2 regions of the Mesorhizobium sp. B2-2-3 genome follow, and region 2 is predicted to be linked to the other one. Evidence: riboswitches for the same ligand, from Rfam matches in the RefSeq annotation. Region 2 holds a riboswitch; the other holds the start of a gene.
What was found. A riboswitch is a leader RNA that binds a small molecule or an ion and turns the genes downstream of it on or off. The one in region 2 is predicted to bind thiamine pyrophosphate.

Region 1 (10,162 bases), on a different contig from region 2:
TCCTTCTTGCGACTGCCGTATATCACGCGAAAGGCGGCGGGCCGTCAAAACGGTCCGCCGCCGGGCGATGTCGCGCGGGCCAACGGCCCGGCCGTAAATTACTTCGAAACGTCCTGTCCGAAATACTTGTCTGCGATCTTCTGATAGGTGCCGTCCGCCTTGATGTCGGCCAGCGCCTTGTTGATCGCGGCAACCAGTTCCGGATCGCCCTTGCGAACGATGACGCCGGAATAGTCGGCGTTCTCTTCCTGGGCCGCGATCTTCACATTGGCATCCGGCTTGTGCTTCTTGAAATCGAGGAAGGACAGGCTGTCATTGATGGTTGCGTCGGCGCGGCCGGTCAAAAGCAGCTGGATCGACTGGTCGAACCCGTCGGTACCGACCAGTTCGGCGCCGTTGGCCTCGGCCAGCTTGCCGAAATTCGAAGTCAGCGACTGCGCCGACTTCTTGCCCTTGAGATCGGCGAAGCTCTTGATGTCGGTATTGTCGCCGCGCACGATCAGCACTGCCTTGGAGGCGATGTAGGGGTCGGAGAAATCGTATTTCGCCTTGCGGGCGTCGGTGATGCCGACTTCGTTGATGACCGCGTCATAGCGATTGGCATCGAGGCCCGCGATCAGCCCGTCCCATTTGCCCTCGAGGAACTCTACCTTCACGCCGAGCTTGTCTCCGATCGCCTTGGCGATTTCGACATCGAAGCCGACCAGCGCTCCGCCGGCATCATGATAGGTAAAGGGTGCGTAGGTGCCCTCCGTGCCGACCTTGATGACGCCGGCCTGCTTGATCTGGTCGAGATTGGCGCCGGCATAGCCTGCGGTAACAGCCAGAACCTGCAAAGTTCCGGCGACGATGAGCGACTTGAGCCATTTCATTTTTCTGTGATCCCGTCCTGGCCTGATATCCGGCATGGTGTGTGAGCGCTGGAAATTGACAGATGTGAGTTGAAAAAATAAGGAATGAGATTTCAAAAACATCCATTATTCGGAATCGGATTCTACCACTGACGTTTCTGGCGGTGCCTCGAACCCGCCCGGAGTTTTTTCGCGCAGCCTCCACGCCGCGCCGCCGGCGGCGGAACCTTTCCCGCGCATGGCACGTTTTGCGTTCGTTGTAGGGCAGGACGCCGTCATTTCAAGTCGAGCGGCTGCCGGGTTTCGAAATGACATCCGTATCGCCAGAGCCAGGGAGTGCCTCATGATGGAAGACACGGCAGGACGGATCATGGTCCGCGCGGCAATGAGGGCTCCCTATCTCGAACGCGACGAGGAGTTGCGGCTGGCGCTGCGCTGGAAAAAGGACAACGACCAGAACGCGCTGCACAGCATCACCGTGGCGCATATGCGCCTGGTCATTTCCATGGCCTCCAAATTCCGTCATTACGGCCTGCCGCTTGGCGATCTGGTCCAGGAGGGCCATGTCGGCCTGCTCGAGGCCGCGGCCCGTTTCGAGCCGGAGCGCGAAGTGCGGTTTTCGACCTATGCGACCTGGTGGATCCGGGCCTCGATGCAGGACTACATCCTGCGCAACTGGTCGATCGTGCGCGGCGGCACCAGCTCGGCGCAAAAGGCTCTGTTCTTCAACCTGCGGCGCCTGCGCGCCCGGCTGGCGAACGGCGCCGCGGAGCCGCTGTCGAACAGGACGTTGTACCGCGAGGTTTCAGCGGCCCTCGGCGTCTCCGAAGCCGATGTCGCGCTGATGGATTCGCGGCTCTCGGCGCCCGACTCCTCCCTCAATGTCCCGCTTGCCGACGATGGGGGCGCGACCGAGCGGATGGACTTCCTCGTGTCGGACGATCCCTTGCCCGACGAGGTCGTCAGCGACACCATCGATATCGAACGCCGCTCGATGTGGCTGAAGGCGGCGCTTGCCGCACTCAACGCGCGTGAGCTGCGCATCATCGAGGAGCGTCGGCTGAGCGACGAGGGCGCGACGCTCGAAGCGCTCGGCGAGACGCTTGGCATTTCCAAGGAACGCGTGCGCCAGATCGAGGCCCGCGCCATGGAAAAGCTGAAAGTGGCGCTGGTGAAGCAGAACCCGGAATTCCTCGCCACCGCCGCCTAAATCCATTCCAGGAAAACTACCTAGAAGTTTCTCGTCCCAAAAACGAGAGAGCGGGTCAGCGCCGACTATCGGCTATTTGTCGGTGACGATCTTGACCTTGTCGCCGGCCGAAACCGCAGCCCCCGGCGACAGCGCGTTGAGCACCCGGAACAGGTCGAGTTTGCGGTCGACGCCGACCATCTGCGCCGAAAGCGAACCCATCGTCTGCCCCGGCTGGACGGTGACCACGCGGATATGCAGCGGCTTCAGCGCCGCCTTTTCGGCGGCACTCAGAATGCGGAACGAGCCGCTGACGGAACGCGCCACGGTGTCGAGCGACGTGCTGGCGGATGGTGCCGCCGTCAGCAGCCGGTAGACCTGGCCGCCGGCGCGGATTACCGCGATATCGAACTGCCAGCCTTCGGCGCCTGCATGCGCCGTCGCCGCCTCGTTGCCGTTGATCGTTTCCTGCCTGACGCTCGCGTCGTCGAGACCGGCCACCCAGCCGCTCCTGATATAATCGGTCAGCGCACGGTTCTTGTCGATCGACACGCCGTCGAAGCGGATCGCAATGTCGCCCGGCCCGGTCGCCGTCACGGCGGCGGCCGAATTGTCGATGATGAAGCCCTCCGGCACCGAGAAGGACACGCCCAGGCCCGGATGCAGAAAGGTCTCGCCGCGCACATACCCTTCTTCCGGCGTGTCGCCGTAGAGCAGGCCGTCTATCCCGGCGAGGAAGGCGTCGCGATCGCGGGTGCCGACGCCCGGCGGGCCGAACTGGCGGGCATGGCGTTGCGCAAGGTCGATACGCTGCGGCGTATTGGGATGCGTTGCCAGGAAATCGAGGCTGGCGTCGGTGGCGCCGCTGATCGAGCGGAAATCGGTGTAGGCCGACATGGACTGCAAGAAGCGGCCGGCGGCGTAAGGATCGTAGCCGGCTTCGCCGATCGACTTGATGCCGATCGCGTCGGCCTCCAGTTCCTGGTTGCGCGAAAACTGCGCCAGTCTCAGCTTGCCGCGGATCAGCGCCGCCTTGGCGGTCGGGCTGTCGCCGAGCACGTCGGAAACAACCTTGGTGGCGAGCCCCTCCTCGGCCTCGAGCTGCTGGCGCTGCAGGCCGTGGTTAGCGGTGACGTGGCCCATCTCATGCGCGATGACGGCGGCGAGCTCGGCCGAATCATTGGCCAGCGCCAGCAGGCCGCGCGTGACGTAGAGATAGCCGCCCGGCAGCGCGAAGGCATTGACGTTGGGCGAATTGAGGATGGTGATGCGATAGGTCTGGGTCGGATTGGCCGACACCACCGTCAGGCTGCCGACGACCTTGGCGACCATGCGCTCGAGCTTGGGATCGGAATATTCGCCGCCATAGGTCGCCAGTATGCGTGGATGCTGCGCCTTGGCGAGTTCGGCCAATTTGTTATTGGCCGCGACATTGTCGACCGTGATCGGTTTGTCGGAAGGCTGGAAGCCGGATTCCTGGACTTCCGGAGGTGTGAACATCTGGCAGCTTGCCAGGGCCACTACAAAGCCGGCCAGCGCCAGAAAGCGCGCCAGCATTTTCCCTCTTGGTCTTTCCGTGCCGGTCGGCAGAACGGCTTCCTTTCGGGTCTGGCGCATGCCCGCGAAAATCGGGGCGATCCTCGCAAGGGCTCATGCGCAAATCAAAGCATTACAGCATCCACGCCATACCAACGCGCGGCGGATGCTGCAGGCAAATCACGGCCTGCACCGGACCGGTACGGGGCGGACCTAGCCACACTACCTCTGTCATGGCAAGCAATCGCCCCGTCGCCAGGAGCCGGTTTGAGCGTAAATTATGTCCGCTTCCGGGCAATATCTCGTGATCCAGCCTCCCAGGCGCTTGTGCCAACATAGCGCCGGAAAACTTCAGGACCAGCCCCGGCAAAGAAATCATCCGCCTTGCCCTTGGCGGCAACCATGCCGTTGTCGAGGAACACCACCTCCTCACAAATACGGCGTGCGTCCTGTGGCTGGTGCGTAACGAACAGCAGCGTCATGCCCCGCTCGGCATGCACGTCGGCGACAAGATCGAGCATGTCGTCGCGCAAGGCCGGTCCGAGTGAAGCGAAAGGCTCGTCCAGAAGAAGCACCGGGCGGTTGCGAACCAGCACGCGCGCCAATGCGACACGCTGGCGTTCGCCTCCCGAAAGTTCGCGCGGCAGGCGTCTTTCCTTGCCCGCGAGGCCGGTGCGCGCGATCGCCTCCGCGATGTCAGCGCGGTCGGCCTCGGTCAGCCGCAGCGAGGGCGAGCGGCCGAGCCCGACATTCTCTTCGACCGAAAGATGGGCAAAAAGATTGTTTTCCTGGAACACCATCGACACGGGCCGCGCCGAAGGCGGCGCCGCGCCGACATCGGCGCCGCCGATCAGCACGCGGCCAGCTTGCGGCGTCTCGAAGCCCGCCAGCAGATTGAGCAGCGTCGACTTGCCCGAGCCGCTCGGCCCCATGATGGCGGTAATTTTCGACGCGGCGAAATCGACATCGAAAACGAGCGGCGCGTCGCCGTAGCTGAACGAGACCGTGTCCAGCCGCACCTCGGCCCCCCTTGTCGCACCATTGGTGGCGCCCGCAGCCATCAGTCTCGTTCCCCCCTTCCCAGCCAGCTCGCCGCCACCACAAGCGCAAGGCAGACCAGACCGAGCAGCAGCGCCAGGCCGGCGGCGTCCTCGGTACGGTAGCTGCCCATGCGCGCCAGGAGAAGGTAGGGCAAAGTCTGCACGGAATCACTGCCGAACAGTGCGATGACACCGAGATCGCCAAGCGACAGCGCCATGGCAAACGCGAAGGCGGTGGCCAGCGGCCGTCGCAGCGACGGCCAGTCGACCAGCCGCAACCGGGCCCAGCCCGCTATTGCCAGAAGCGCGCAGAGCCGCTCATGGCGCTCGCTCGCCGCATCATAGGCGGGGCGGATGGCACGGATGGCGAAAGGCATCGCCATGACTGCATTGACGGTGACGACCATGACCGGGGCTATGGCAAAGACATCGCCGACATGGCGCAGCAGAAGGAACCAGCCGGCGCCGATGACGATGGGCGGCACGACCAGGACGAAGCCGGCGCCGGTGTCGGTGGCGTGTTCGAGCACGGTCCGCGGACCGGAGCGGCGCTTCAGGGCCAGCACGCGGCGCGCCATGGTGAGCGAAAGCGACAGCGCAACCGACAGCAGCGCCGACAGGAAGGCCAGCACGGCGCTGGTCAGCGTCGCCTGCCGCACCGCCGCCTCGCCGGCGAGACGGCCAAGGTCGGCGCCGAGGCCTGACATCAGCGTCGCCGTCATCGGCCCGCCGACAAACAAAAGGGCCAGCACGACGAGCGCGGCATTCAGCGCGGTCTCGGTCCTGCCGGCCGAGACGTAGCGGCGCGGCGCCACCGGCAGATTGGCGTCACCGGTGGTGTTGGCGCCGAGCCGCGTCAACGCCAGCACCACGACAAAGGTCAGCGCGATCTGCAGCAGCGTCAGCGCCACCGCCCGCGCGGGATCGAAATCGAAACGCAGAGCCTGGTAGATGCCGACCTCCAGCGTCGTCGCGCCGGGGCCACCGCCCAGCGTCAGCACGATCGTGAAGGATGTGATGCAGAGCATGAACACCAGGCCGGCGACGCCCGGCAGAGCGGCGCGCAGTGTCGGCCACTCGATCAGCCGGAAAGCCGGTGCGGCACCCATGCCGAGCTGGCTCGCCAGCCGCCATTGGTCGGCTTGGATGGTTTGCAGCGCTTCGAGGAACAGCCGCGTGGCCAGCGGCAGGTTGAAGAAGACATGAGCAACGAGGATGCCGGAGAGGCCATAGATGCCCGGCCAATTGTAACCGCCGACGGCACCAAGAAAGCCGGCGAAATAGCCGGCGCGGCCATAGAGCGCCAGGATGCCGAGCGCCGCCACGATCGCCGGCAGCGCCAACGGCAGGGCGAAGAGCTGGAGGATGAAGCCGCGGCCGGGAAAGCGCGGATGCCGCGACAGCGCGCGAGCCACGAACAGGGCCGGCGCCACCGACAACAGCGTCGAAAGCGCCGCCTGCCACAACGTAAAGCGCACGACGCGCAGGAGATAAGGATCGAAGGCTGCCCAGGCTCCGGAGAAATCGTTCGCGCCTTCGAAAAGAAGACCCGCAAACGCGCCGCCGATCAGGAGCCCGATCGCCGCAAGCGCGAGGATACCGGCGGAGATGCGGGGGTCAGACGCGCGCTGCACGCTGCGCCACCCAAAGGACCTTTAGCGAGCGTCGCGTTCCTTCGCGCCCCCCTCTGTCCTGCCGGACATCTCCCCCACTTGGGGAGAGATTGGCTGCTTCAGCGCTCCACCCTCTCCTGTGACGTCGCCAATTGGCGAAAGCCGTCGTGACGGCCAATCTCCCCCCTCGTGGGGGAGATGTCCGGCAGGACAGTGGGGGGCGCTGTAGAGCACTCATCATCCGATCATACGACCAAACTACTTGCTCATCACCGCCAGCCATTCATCCACCCATGCCTTGCGGTTGGCCGCGACCTCCTCGGGACTGAACAGCAAGGTTTTGGTCGGTTTGACCAGTCTGTCGAAGGCCGGATTGAGCGGCTTGTCGGTCTTGCCGGCCGGGAACATCCAGTTGGTCTCGGGGATGGCATCCTGGAATTTCGGCCCGGTCATGAAGGCGATGAACTTTTCCGCCAGCGGATTTTTGGCTCCCGTCGTGGTGATGCCGGCGACCTCGATCTGCAGATACTCGCCCTCCTCCAAGGAAGCGGCCTGGTAGCGCTCGGTGTTCTCGGCAACCATGTGGTAGGCGGGCGAGGTCGTGTAGGACAGCACCATCGGCGCCTCGCCCTTGGTGAACAGGCCGTAGGCCTCGCTCCAGCCCGGCGTCACGGTCAAGACCTTCGCCTTGAGCTTGGCCCAGGCCTCCGGCGCCTTGTCGCCATAGACCGACTTCACCCACAACAGCAGGCCGAGGCCCGGCGTCGAGGTGCGCGGATCCTGGATAACGATCTTGTCGTCGGCACTGCCCTCGACCAATTCCTTCAGGCTCTTGGGCGGCGTCTTCAGCTTCTGCGTGTCATAGACGACGGCGAAATAGCCATAGTCGTACGGGACAAAGATGTCGTCGTTCCAGCCGCCCGGCACATTGAGCCCGGTCACGGCGCCATGCGGCGCAAACAGGCCAGTGGCCTTGGCATCGGCGGTGAGATTGGTGTCGAGGCCAAGCACGATGTCGGCCTTGGTCGCGGCCCCTTCCAGCTTGACGCGGTTGAGCAGCGCGACGCCGTCGGCAACCGAGACGAAGTCGACATCGCAGCCGCATTCGGCCTCGAATTCCTTCTTCACCACCGGGCCGGGGCCCCAGTCGGCGGTAAAGCTCTCATAAGTGTAGACGGTGAGCTTGTCCTTGGCTAAGGCCGGCCCGGACAGAACCACGACCATTGCAGAGACAAGGGCGTATAAAAGCGTGCGCATCGGCGCCTCCTTCGTTCGGGTTAAAGGAATTGAGGCGTCGGACTGTCCGAAACGTCTAATCCCTCCGCCGGTACAAACCGGATCAGGTTCAGCGGGTTGGCGAGACTGCCTCTCAGCCGGTCCGCGAAATATCGCGTCCGGCACCCCGTTAGAGCGCCTCGACACATAGGCCCGGCCGGTGAACCGCGCAAGTGGCTGTTTGCCGGCCTTCCGTTTCCGCTGTCGGGCTGGTAAGGGCCACACGATATGAGCACATTCACCATCCTGCTTGGCGGCGATCTCGTCCGCACGCCACGGCTCGACCGTCAGGTCGAGGGAACCCGCGTCATCGCCGCCGATGCCGGCATCGGCCATGCAAGCACGCTCGGCCTTGTGCCGGAACTGTGGGTCGGCGATTTCGACTCCGTGCCCGCCGGCCTGCCGGATGAGTTGGCCGCCGTGCCGCGCCGGACCTTTCCGGCAGAGAAAGACGCCACCGATGGAGAACTCGCGATATCGGCCGCCCTGGAGCGCGGCGCTACCAGCCTCGTGCTCGCCGGCGCCTTCGGCGGCAAGCGCGCCGACCATGCCTTCCTGCACATGGCGCTCGCCCTGCGGCTGGCCGGGGCCGGGACAAAGGTGCTGTTGACCAGCGGCGCGCAGGAAGCCGTGCCCCTGGCGCACGGCACGGCCCGCTTCGACTATGCCGACGGCACCCTGTTCTCGATCCTGGGTTTTTCCGAGCTTGCAGGGCTGACCGTCGCTGGTGCGAAATGGCCGCTTGACCGCGTCAAGGTCGCGTTCGGCTCGTCGCTGACCATCTCCAACGAGGTCAAGGGCAGGCTCGAGATCGCGCTGGGAGCGGGCCGCGCGCTGCTGCTCGCCCATCCCTATCCCTTGCCAGAAAGCTGACATGGCGCCGCCTCTTCTCAATCTCGACGGAATAAAACTGACCTTCGGCGGCACGCCCCTGCTCGACGGCGCCGACTTGGCTGCGTCGGCCGGCGACAAGATCGCGCTGGTCGGCCGCAACGGGTCCGGCAAGTCGACGCTGCTCAAGATCGCCGCCGGCCTGATCGAGCCGCAGGACGGCGAGGTGTTCCGCCAGCCATCGGCGACCGTCCGCTATCTGCCGCAAATGCCCGACATGGACGGCTTCGCAACCGTGCGCGCCTATGTCGAGGCCGGCCTCGGTCCCGCCGACGATCCTTATCGCGCCAGCTACCTGATGGAGCACCTCGGCCTCTCGGGCGAGGAGCAGCCGGGCGACCTCTCCGGCGGCGAGGCCAGGCGCGCCGCCCTTGCCCGCGTCATGGCGCCCGAGCCTGATATCCTGCTGCTCGATGAGCCGACCAACCACCTCGATCTCTCGGTGATCGAATGGCTGGAAGAGGAACTCGTCCGCACCTCCTCGGCCCTCATCGTCATCTCGCACGACCGCCGTTTCCTTGAGCGCGTATCGCGCGCCACCGTGTGGCTCGACCGGGGCCAGACGCGCCGGCTGGATAAGGGCTTCGGCCATTTCGAGGAATGGCGCGACCAGGTGCTTGAGGAAGAAGAGCGCGAACAGCACAAGCTCGGCCGCCAGATCGTGCGCGAGGAACACTGGCTGCGCTATGGCGTGACGGCGCGGCGCAAGCGCAACATGCGCCGCCTGGGCGAATTGCAGACCATGCGCCAGCGTTTTCGCGGCCATCGCGGCGCCGAAGGCACCGCGACCATGGTGGCCAGCGACGCCGCCGAATCCGGCAAGCTGGTGATCGAGGCCAGGAACATCGAGAAGAGCTTTGGCGACCTCACCGTGGTCAAGGGGTTCTCGACCCGCATCCAGCGCGGCGACCGCATCGGCCTCGTCGGGCCGAACGGCGCCGGCAAGACGACGCTTCTGAAGATGCTGACCGGGGAGTTGCAGCCGGATGCCGGTTCGGTGCGGCTCGGCACAAATCTGGAGATCGCCACGCTCGACCAGAAGCGCGAGGCGGTCGATCCGCAGGAGACGCTGGCTCAGTATCTCACCGACGGGCGCGGCGAGAACCTTGTCATCAATGGCGAGCAGCGCCACGTCGTCTCCTACATGAAGGACTTCCTGTTCAAGCCGGAGCAGGCACGCACGCCGGTGCGCGAGCTGTCGGGCGGCGAGCGGGCACGGCTGATCCTTGCGCGCGTGCTGGCCCGGCCGGCGAACTTGCTGGTGCTCGATGAGCCGACCAACGATCTCGACATGGAAACGCTGGAGTTGCTGCAGGAACTGGTCGCCGGCTTTGCCGGTACGGTCATCCTGGTCAGCCACGACCGCGATTTCCTCGACCGCACCGTGACCAGCGTGATCGCGCCGGACGGCGGCGGTCGCTGGGTCGAATATGCCGGCGGCTATTCCGACATGCTGGCGCAGCGCGGCGGTACCAGGCTCGACGACCGCAAGGCGCGCGCGAAGGCGGATGCAAGCGACGTACCGACGGCGAAGGCGGACAGCGCCACCGCCAAAGCCCCGGCAAAAAAACTCTCGTTCAAGCAGAAATTCGCGCTGGAATCGCTGCCCAAGAAGATCGAGGCGGTGACAGCCTCGATCTCGCGGCTGGAGAACAACATCGCCGATCCGGCCTATTACGAGCGCGATCCGGCCTCGTTCCAGAAGACCATCGCCGCCCTCGACAAGGAGCGCGCGACACTGGCGGCACTGGAGGAAGAGTGGCTCGA
Region 2 (10,162 bases):
GACCAAAGCAAGCCGGCACAGTTGCCGGACACCCAACAGCAAAAGCAGCGAGCCGTCGTTCCGGATATCACTGCCACCGAAGACACGCTGGCCGCAAGGGTTCTGGAGGCGACCGATCCGCGCGCCCTCGAAGCGATCCTTGGCGGCGATGCCTTCCTGGACATGGGCAAGTACGATCAGGCGATCGGCGCCTACAACAAAGCGATTGCGCTCGATCCGAACAACCGGTTCGCCTATTACGGCCGCGGCAAGGCCCAGGCCGCCAAACGCGTTTACGAGCAAGCGATCGCCGATTACGACACGGTCATCCAGCTCGCCCCCAATTTTGCTGCGGCTCATTCTCGCCGGGGCCTCGCCAAGATCACGTCAGGCGATGCCGAAGGCGCTCTTGCCGATTGCAGCCGGGCTTCAACACTCGATCCAAAAGCGCGCGACGCCTACTTCTGCATGGGCATGGCCTGGCACGCCAAGGGCGACGCGGGGCGCGCGATTGCCGCCTATTCGGTAGCCATCGAGATCGATCCGAAAGACGACGCCAGCTATTATGGGCGCGGCATGGCGCGTGCTGACAGGAAGGACTATGACGAGGCAATCGCCGACTTCGGCCAGGCGATCAAGCTCGATCCCGACAATCGCGATTACGCGGTCGCCCGCAAGGCGGCTGTGGCTGCGAAGGGACAGGGCGATATGGCGGCCGCCACGCTCGGCGCCGTCAGCTCGGCGGCGGCCACCGCCAGTTCAGCCGCCGGTTCGGCCGCACCGAGCGATACTGATTCGGCCGCCAAGGCGCTTTTCGCCAAGGGTCGGAGGCTGCATGAGAAAAATGACTATGACGGCGCCATAGCCCTGTATGGCAAGGCGATCGCACTGGTCCCGGCATTTCATGACGCCTATCTGGCCCGGGCCATGGCTTGGGAGGCCAAGAACGATTATGCTCATGCTGTTGCCGATTACACGCAGGCGATCGCGATCAATCCGAATATAGCCGAGACCTACTACAGTCGCGGCCAGAACCTCAGTTTCCAGGAAAACTACGACGGGGCGTTTGCCGACTTCGAAAAGGCCATCAATCTCAACCCCGCGGACGCAAGGGTCTATGCCGATCGAGGCCTCCTATGGATGGGAGGGCACGAGGACGTCGCCGCGCTGCACGATTTCGAAAAGGCCATCAGCCTCGATCACAAGAACCCCTTTGGCTATTTCGGTCGAGGCGTGATCCGAACCAGCAGAGCGGACTATGAAGGGGCCATCGCGGATTTCAGCCAGGCGATAAGGCTTAAGCCGGATTTCGCAACCGCCTACGAGGCGCGGAGCCGGGCGTGGGAAGCCAAGGGCAACCGCAAGCGTGCTCAGGCCGATCGCAAGAAGGCACTGAGCCTTGGGGTAGATTAGACGGGCTTTTCGGGAGGGCGCGGATTTTGCGTTGGAGTGGTTTGGGCGTAATGGCAGTCGCCGCTCTGTGCTTTATTGCGGTAAAGGTTTTGCCTTGGGCGCAGCTCTGACGAGGCTGACGAAAGGCAACCAGCTTGAGCAGCGCTGGCGCCCGATGCGGTTTGATCCCTACCCCAAATAGAAGTTACTGAAATAGTTGCCAAAATCCGGTTGCCGGGCAACGGGCTCGCCGTCCCCGTTCCGGAGGATGCCGGCGGCGAAGAGATAGGAACCGATCGCTTCCATCTTGGCCGGGTCCATGCTGCCTATGGCGCCGTTTCGCCGGCGCAGATAGTGCCCGTCGATCAGCGTCTTCAGCGAGGCGTGGATCAATGCCGGATTGGTCAGGGCGTCCTTGTTGGCGGCGATCAGCAGTGTGGCCGCTTCTTCGGGATGATCGACGGTGAACTGGTAGCCGCGCCGCGTTGCCCGTATGAAGCCCGACGCCAATTCCGGATTTGCACGCAGATACGCATCGCTAGAGGAGATCAGCGTGGTGTGCTCGTCGGGCACGCCGTAGTCGGCATAGACGAAGCTTCGCTGTTTGACGCCTTTCAGTTCTGCCTCGACGCCTTCCCAGGTCGAGACCTCCAACGTGAAGTCGACCGAACCGTTGGCCAGCGCCTCATAGGCGGACGTGCCGAGCGTCACCGTTTCGAAAGCCCCCTTGCCGCCGTCGTGACGGATGATGGTCGAGATCAGCGCGTTTTCCCAGGCACTGCCGAAACCGCCATAGGTCAGGCCGTCAAGATCCCTGGGGGTTTTGATCTCGTCACGCGCTGCATTGAACACCAGCCGTCCGGTTTCGGACTGCACCACGGCATAGACCGCCTTGAGATCGGCGCCGGCGGCTTTCTGGGTGAAGAGGCCGATGGAGCCGTTGATGCCGAAATCGGCAACGCGGTTGGCAACCAGCGTGCCTGCACCGGTATCGCTGTAGGGCAGGATGTCGACCTCGAGGCCGGCCTCGCTGTAAAACCCTTTGTCGCGAGCGACGAACAGGCCGATATGGTTGGTGTTGACCGTCCAGTCCAGCGCCACCGTTACTTTCCGGGCGGCCGCCTGGGCAAGAGATCGGCCTGGCCGGGCTATAAGGGGAAGGCCGGCAGCGGCAGTGAGCAGCAAGGCTTGCCGGCGCGTCAGGTCAGTCATGGTCCGTGTCCTTCTGGTGGCTCGGGTTGAGGAGGATGTCGAGGATCTCGGCTTCGAGGGTGCCGGCCTGCCGTGCAGCGCCGCCGGCCAGTTCGCGTGGACGCGGCAGCGGCACGGTGATCTCAGCGACGACGCGCGCCGGCCGCGCCGAAAGCACATAGATGCGGTCGGACAGGAACACAGCTTCGCGCACGTCGTGGGTGATCAGCAGCGCCGTCCAGCAGTGGCGCCGCCACATCTGTTCCAACCAGCGTTGCATGGCGGCGCGGGTCAGCGCATCGAGTGCGCCGAACGGCTCGTCGAGCAGCAGCATATCGCGTTCCTGCACCACGGTGCGCAGCAAGGCCGCGCGCTGGCGCATGCCGCCGGAAAGCTGCGCCGGAAAATGCCGTTCGAAACCGGCAAGCCCGAATTCCTCGAACAGCGGAGCAACGCGAGCGCGGGCAGCCTTGCGCCTGACACCTTGCACCTCAAGCCCGAGCGTGGCGTTGTCAAGAATGCGCCGCCAAGGCATCAACGCGTCGCGCTGCGGCATGAAAGCGAAATGCCGGCCGTGGTCATCGAGCGGCTTGCCGTCGAAGAATATCTCGCCCTCGCCGTGAAGCGCGCCGGTCAGAAACTGGAACAGCGTCGACTTGCCGGCGCCGGAGGGGCCCAGAATGGAGACGAATTCGCCGGCGCCGACGCTGAGCGAAATGTCGGCAAGCACGTCGAGTCCTTCGAAGGCCTTGCGCACATGTCGCAGTTCGAGCCGGTTCATCGCCACGGCCCCTTTCCTGCGGCCCGCCCGCCGGCGGTCCGTTCCCATGGCATGGCAAGGCGCTGGACCAGCATCGTCAGCCCGAACAGGACGAGCGTCAGCACGGCGCTGACGGCGACGGCGGCCAGCACCAGGTCCGGGCGGAAGTTGTTCTTGGCGTTGAGCATGTAGATGCCGAGGCCCTTCGCCGCGCCCGCATATTCGGCGAAGATGGCGCCCACGACAGCATAGGTGATCGAGATCCTGACACCGGCGAAGAAGTAGGGCAGCGCCGAGGGCAGCCGCGCCAGGACGAAGACACGCCAGCGCCCTGCCCCCATGGCGCGCAGCATTTGGCCGATCTCAGCCTCCGTCGCCTCATATCCTTCGGCCAAAGCCACCAACATCGGAAAGAAGGTGACCAGCGCCACCAGCATGATCTTGGGCATCAGCCCAAAGCCGAACCACAGCACCACCAGCGGTGCAATCGCCACCAGCGGCAAGGTCTGGCTGACCACGAAGACCGGAAAAAGGGCGCGCCGCAATGGCTGGGAGAAGTCGATCAATATCGACAGCGCAAAGGCACCGCCGAGCGAACAGGCAAAGCCTGCGAGCGTGGCGCGGAGGGTTGGCACGGCGTTATCGGCCAGCGCGTGCCGGTTGAGCATTGCCTGAGCGAAGACGCGCGATGGCGCCGGGAGGATTGTCGGCTTGATGCCACCAAAGCGCGCATAGAGTTCCCACGCGGCTAGCAGCAGCCCCACCGAAAGCATCGCCGGAGCGGTTCTGGCGATGAGGTCCACGATCGGACGCGAAGGGGCGGACGGGGAGGACACGCAGGTACCCGGAGCGGATGGCGCGGGGCGCGCCGTCAGACGGCGGTGGGGCTGTTGGCCGAGACGGTGACGTCGAGCGTTACGTGGCCGGCACCCGGCCCGAAGCGGCAAAAGGCCTCGTTGAGTGCGGTAAAAATGGCGCCTGCGTCGCCGCGCAACTTTGTGCAGAAATGCTTGGAGCGCTCATATACGCCCGACTGCTTCAGGAAGTCGATGCAGCCATAGATCTCGTCCATGTGGTCGTCGGTGCCCATGACATAAAGCGAGAACTGCGCCGCCGCCGGCTGGCCGGTGGCGGCCACGCCGCGCACGGCGGCGATAGCGGCTTCCTTGCGCGGGCCGAGCGGCCCGGCAGGTCCGCCAAACGCGTCGGAGCGGCAGATCAGATCGTCCGGCTCGCCCGGGCAGCCGCGCGAGATGGCGGCCGAAAGCACGCAATGCTTGCCGCTGCGCGCTGCCGCCACGAACAGGTCGCGCATGGCAGGAAACAGCACCTCGGGCGGTCCGACCAGCAAGGTCGAGATATCGTCGGTCTCGATCCGCAGTCGATCACGATAAGGGTCCAGTGCCCCGAGCGCGCCAAGGATGACGCCGACAAAATCGCTGGACATGGGATATAGGGAAATCTGTGCGCCTGAAAACATCGCCCGCCTCGCTCCGCTGGTATTACCCAGATCAGCTTCTAGGGTCTGTGGGCTTGCCGCCCCCGTCTCAGCCCCGACCGTACGGAGCACCCCTGTGGATGGACGCGTTAAAGCACCAATCGGGCGGCTATGAAAGCTGTTTTTTCAGGACCATCGCCGGAAATGCATTGCGCCAGGCCTGATTTATGGGCGGTTCCGTCGGGCCCGGTCTTGAGGGAAATTTGTCCGGAACCTTAGCCACGACGAGTGGTTGTCCCTATAGTCGCAAACGCGACGAACTTCGTGGAAACGAGCGAAGACTTCACAGAAATGGAGACAAACCATGCTCATGAAAATCCTCGCAGCTTCGGCTCTTACCATTGGTCTCGCGACTTCGGCGATGGCGCAAAGTGCTGGCGGAAACGGCGCCAATAATGGGCCCGGCAGCGGCCAGTCGGTCACGGTCGACCCGAACACGCCGGCATCGCCGAACACGGTGGATCCTGGCACGACCGGGAGCACGACCGTCATGCCCGACGGCATGAATTCGAACGCGGACCGGAACTGTCCGGCCAGCCCACAAGGTGCTCAGCCGGATGCCAGCCACACCGCTCCGGGCACGGCTTCGCCGACTGTCAACGACAAGCATTGCGGCAAGTAGCCACTCGCCGAAACTGCTGGAGAATGCCACGGGGCGCCTGTTCCGTGGCGTTTCCGTCTCTTTATGTTTCACCCTCGCCGAACAGGCAGGCGCCTGAGACGTAAACCGCCATCGGCCTTCGTCTCGCCTACGAAACAGCCTTTTCGCGAACCGGCAGCTTCCAGCCCGGCCTGACGAAATGACAGGTGTAGCCGTTCGGGTATTTCTCCAGATAGTCCTGATGCTCGGGTTCGGCTTCCCAGAACGCGCCGGCCGGAGCCACCTCGGTGACCACCTTGCCGGGCCACAGGCCCGAGGCGTCGACGTCGGCGATGGTGTCTTCGGCGACGCGCTTCTGCTCATCGCTGGTGTAGTAGATCGCCGAACGGTAGCTCATCCCCACATCGTTGCCCTGGCGGTTGCGTGTCGTCGGATCATGAATCTGGAAGAAGAACTCCAGCAGCGTACGGTAGCTCACCCCGGCGGGATCGAAATTGATCTCGATGGCTTCGGCATGGGTGCCGTGGTTTCGGTAGGTGGCATCAGGCACGTCGCCGCCGCTGTAGCCGACGCGCGTGGACAGGACGCCCGGGATGCGTCGGATCAGATCCTGCATGCCCCAGAAACAGCCGCCGGCAAGCACCGCGCGTTCGCTTGAAGTCGCCATATCAAATCTCCCCAAAAGCAACTCCGGGGAAAGGTTGTAGCCGTTTCCGTCCGGAATTGCGCACGATAAAACTGGAGGCCCGGCGCTATGACAGCCGCTCCAGGATTTCCCATAGATGGGCATTGTCGTCGGCTTCGTCCAGTCGACGGGCGCGTCCTGCTGCCGATCACCACGGACGCGCGGCGTCACTCCCCAGGCCTGAACCTGCGCACCACGACCTCGAATACGATATCCGATATCCACATCGCGCAGACGCCGATGAGGAATGCGGCCGCCAGGGTCGTGGTGTCGTCATTGGCCATCGGCAGGCCCATGGCGCGGGAATACTGGACCACGGGCAGCGTCAGATAGGCGGCGGCTAGCGCGCCGCAGATCGGCGAGGCCACCATCTCGCGCGGTTTGTAGCGGTGGCGCGACAGCGCGCGCAATATGCCGCCGGAAAGGCCGGCGACCACCACCGGCACCTTGATACCGAGCAGGTCGAAAATATCATGCATCATTTCATTGTCTCGCGATCAGGAAACAGAATGACCGATCCGGCACCGAAGATGAGCGGTCCCCGAGCAGCAGGGCCCGAATCGAGCGGCAATACGATCGTCATGGTTTCCACCCGCACAGTTTCTCGCCCTTGCGGTTGTGCGCCAGCAGCGTCCGGACTTCCGCATCCGACAGTGCTGCGACGGCGGATGCGGACAAGCGCAGCGGGCTCGAGACCGCGCAAAATCCGCCGGTGACGGTGGTGCAGCCGGCTACCGCGACAAGTGCTGCGGCCGCTGCGACAATCAATCCCTTGCCCATGACCTGAGCTCCTTTCGGGCAGTGGCGGCGGGTAGCGCGCCGATGTCGTTGTCAACCTGGTCGGCGACGTCGCGCGCCGCCGCCTCGGCCGCGGCCTGCCGGCTACGTTCGGCGCGCTCGCCGGCAAGCCGCTGGCGAACACCCCAGCCAAACGCAGCGACGATGGCTGCGCCGATGCCGAGAACGGTCGAATTGCTGAGCAGGAAGGAGAGGAGCGCGCTCATTGGTTTGGCGCGTCCTTGACGAGATAGCCGACGGCAAAGACGGCCAGCGGCAGCAGCGTGGCCCATGTCTCGGCATCGTACCAGGATGGCCAGACATTGCGCACGAAGACGCCCGAAATCGAAACGGCGGCGGCGGCGATGGTCGCGGCCGTCAGCTTGTTGGTCGGACGGATGGTCGGCTGGGTTGTCGTGGCCATGATCAGAACATTCCTTGCAAGGCGGCGGCGACGTGGTGCCAGGCGGCGTAGGCGACGAGCAGGCACGCGACAATGATCCCGCCCGCCTTGGCGGCGGCTGGGATGTTGGCGCCGGCAGGCGCCGCCGCGACCGGTTCGACGGCATCTGTGGCAGCAGCGCCGCCCGGCGCCGCCGCAGCAGCGGTCGGCGCAGGATCTGGCCGCGTGGCCGATGCCTCGCCTGCCCCGACAGCCATCAGCAGCAGCGCCTGTGCGCGGACGGATCCGACCCGGCTCGACCAGCCTTTGCCGAAAGTCGGCCAGGTCGGAAGCCGCTTCAGGAAAGCCAGGCGGGCATCGCAGAGATTGTCGATGACGACGGCGGCCGGTCGGGAACCGACGGCCGCGAGCGTCTCGGGCCCGATGCGGCCGTCCTGGGCGGTGCCGACCACTGCTTGAAGATATTTCGCCGCCCTGCCCGGCCCACTGTTCACGGCATAGTCGAACACCGCGTAGTCCACGCCGTCGGGCAACTCGGCGCCAGCCACCGCATCCCAGTAGAAGCGGCGGTACACCGTGGCGAGCTGGGCATCGCTGATCTTCCTGAGATCCGCCTTGGCGGCATCCGCCTTCACGTAGCGGCGGAAATTGGCGAGCGTGACGCCCTTCATGGTGGCGCCGCCCGGATCGGCCGGATTGTCCGACCAGCCGCCTTCGGATTTGAGGACGAGCGCAAGCGCCCGCGTAAAATTGCGGTCCATGATATCCCTTTCGATTTCTTGGTGGATGAGGTGAGTGGGTGATCGCCGGCAGCACAGGGGTGCGGATAGTCGCCGTTGCGCGCGCCTCGGTGCCTACTTGCAGTGCGTCAAAACCGGAGGTCGCCTTGCGCGCCGGCCGGCGCATGGTTAGAAAAAATACAATTTTGGGACGAACAGGTCTGGGATGAGAGACTTTGTTGGCGCCGCGCGGCGCCTGGCCTTCAACAGGCTGTCGGCCGCCATCGATCGCCGCTGGAACGTCGACCCGCTGGGCTCGGCGCCGCGTGCCTCGAAAAAGGAATATCTGAGGCTGTTCGAAGCCACCCGGCGCGTCTCATTCGCTGAGATCGACAGGCTCGAGGCCGAAACCGGCTTTGCCGTCGATCGCGACTGGCTCGACGAACTGGCCCTCCACACCCAGATCACCATCAAGACCAGCGCGCTCGCCTACCCGCACGGGCGGGTGCTCTACAGTCTTCTTCGCCGCCAGCTGGCCGACAGCCCAAGGCCGTTCACCACCGTCGTCGAGACCGGCACCGCGCGTGGTTTCTCCGCGATCTGCATGGCCAAGGCACTCGCCGATGCCGGCGCCTGCGGGCATGTCGTCACGCTCGACGTCCTGCCGCACCATCATCGCTTCTACTGGAATTGCATCGACGACCATGACGGCAGGAAGTCGCGCGCCGAACTGCTTCGGCCTTGGCAGCCGCTGGCCGACCGGATCATTTTCCTGCAAGGCGATTCACTCCTTCAATTGCCCAGGGTCGGCGTGAACCGGATCCACTTCGCCTTCATCGACGCGCAGCACACCAGGAAGAACGTGCTGGCCGAGCATCGCTGCGTTTCGGGCGTTCAGCGCGAGGGCGACATGGTCGTATTCGACGACGTCACGCCAGGGTCCTTCGATGGCGTGGTCGAAGCAGTCGCCGAGATCGAGCGGCAGGGCCGGTACGAGGTGCGCCGTCTGAACGCGTCCAAGCAAAGAACCTATGCCTGGGGCATCAGGCGGTGACGAGACGACAGCCCGGATAAACCATCGGAGGCGAGACCTTGCTCAGAAATATCGCCCGCAGGCTTTATCTCGGCATGCGCCGGAACATCGACACCCCGCCCCATGGCGGCCGATGACTACCTGAAGGTGCCGTACTTCCCGATGGCGACGAAGCATTGCTGATCCTGCAAGAAACCGAACTAGCGCACCACCCAGCGATTGAGCCTGACCGCGCGGCCGGCAGCGGCTGCTGCCGGCAAGGCATTGGTCAGTGTCACCGTGTTAGCCGAAGGTGCGCCGTTCACAGTTGTGTGGTGCCATTGGAGCTCTGCTCCGGTAATCACAGTGTCAAGTTCGATTCCAATACGGTCGCCAGCCGTGATTCCCGCGACGCTTGCTAAGCCAATCGTGGTGGCACCGGAAATGGCGGCGGTGGAGACGGTGGTCTTCAGTAGGAATGTATTTCGATATCCACCAAATTGTGCCCGCTCGATGGTCGCTCCAACGGGAAGATAGCTTTCCATAAGGAAGCTATAGCAAAGCCGGCTGATGTCGGTCTCTTGATCACGCAATCGCAGTATGGGCGCGGCGAAGCCTTGTTCAAAATCGATACTTTCAATGATCGTTGCGCCAATCCATCCGGACGCCCCAACGAAGAATGAGGCAACAGATGGGTGTATCCACAGCCAGTTGGTTGAAAATTCATAAACCGATGCACCGGTTCGAGCGATTGACTGGCCGTTGCTACCTTTTGCATAGTACGGGGCATTGCCTGACAACACGGTGCCAGAGGCGTCGAAACAGATGACGGTAATGGCGCGCGAACCGTTAAGGAAGTTGAGGAACGCGTGCTGTGTGGTGTTGGCTTTTTTGTAGATGTGGCCGACAGCCTGGCCCGAGCTTGACACCACAAGTTGGCCGTCGCCGTTGGCCCGCGACGTGCGCGCCGTGACACCGTTGGTCAGGAAGGGCGATGGAGCTGTATAACCGCCGGTCGCGCTGTCGTACAAAACGACGCCGGGTACCGTGATGCGGCCCTCGGCCTGCACCGGAAAGAACCGCTCGCCCTGAAAGCGCCTCACCAAGTTGGCCCCTCCAGTCGGCCTATTCGACATATCTCGCAG

Region 1: another riboswitch for thiamine pyrophosphate. It lies ahead of thiB (thiamine ABC transporter substrate binding subunit); the one in region 2 lies ahead of FJ951_RS16140 (YkoF family thiamine/hydroxymethylpyrimidine-binding protein).

Annotation. Positions count from the first base shown of each region.
Region 1 is NZ_VFWC01000013.1:99,039-109,200, reverse strand. It holds gene FJ951_RS22740 (amino acid ABC transporter substrate-binding protein) at 99-872, opposite strand; gene FJ951_RS22735 (RNA polymerase factor sigma-32) at 1,195-2,061, shown strand; gene FJ951_RS22730 (M48 family metalloprotease) at 2,134-3,597, opposite strand; gene thiQ (thiamine ABC transporter ATP-binding protein) at 3,855-4,637, opposite strand; gene thiP (thiamine/thiamine pyrophosphate ABC transporter permease) at 4,637-6,250, opposite strand; gene thiB (thiamine ABC transporter substrate binding subunit) at 6,488-7,486, opposite strand; TPP riboswitch at 7,529-7,644, opposite strand; gene FJ951_RS22705 (thiamine diphosphokinase) at 7,733-8,377, shown strand; gene FJ951_RS22700 (ABC-F family ATP-binding cassette domain-containing protein) at 8,379-10,162, shown strand, end outside.
Region 2 is NZ_VFWC01000008.1:62,905-73,066, forward strand. It holds gene FJ951_RS16120 (tetratricopeptide repeat protein) at 1-1,392, shown strand, start outside; gene FJ951_RS16125 (ABC transporter substrate-binding protein) at 1,561-2,583, opposite strand; gene FJ951_RS16130 (ABC transporter ATP-binding protein) at 2,576-3,343, opposite strand; gene FJ951_RS16135 (ABC transporter permease) at 3,340-4,158, opposite strand; gene FJ951_RS16140 (YkoF family thiamine/hydroxymethylpyrimidine-binding protein) at 4,194-4,802, opposite strand; TPP riboswitch at 4,793-4,906, opposite strand; gene FJ951_RS16145 (hypothetical protein) at 5,125-5,442, shown strand; gene msrA (peptide-methionine (S)-S-oxide reductase MsrA) at 5,570-6,088, opposite strand; gene FJ951_RS16155 (hypothetical protein) at 6,274-6,585, opposite strand; gene FJ951_RS16160 (hypothetical protein) at 6,686-6,886, opposite strand; gene FJ951_RS16165 (ABC transporter permease) at 6,871-7,110, opposite strand; gene FJ951_RS16170 (hypothetical protein) at 7,107-7,307, opposite strand; gene FJ951_RS16175 (glycosyl hydrolase 108 family protein) at 7,310-8,047, opposite strand; gene FJ951_RS16180 (class I SAM-dependent methyltransferase) at 8,232-9,059, shown strand; gene FJ951_RS16185 (hypothetical protein) at 9,239-10,162, opposite strand, start outside.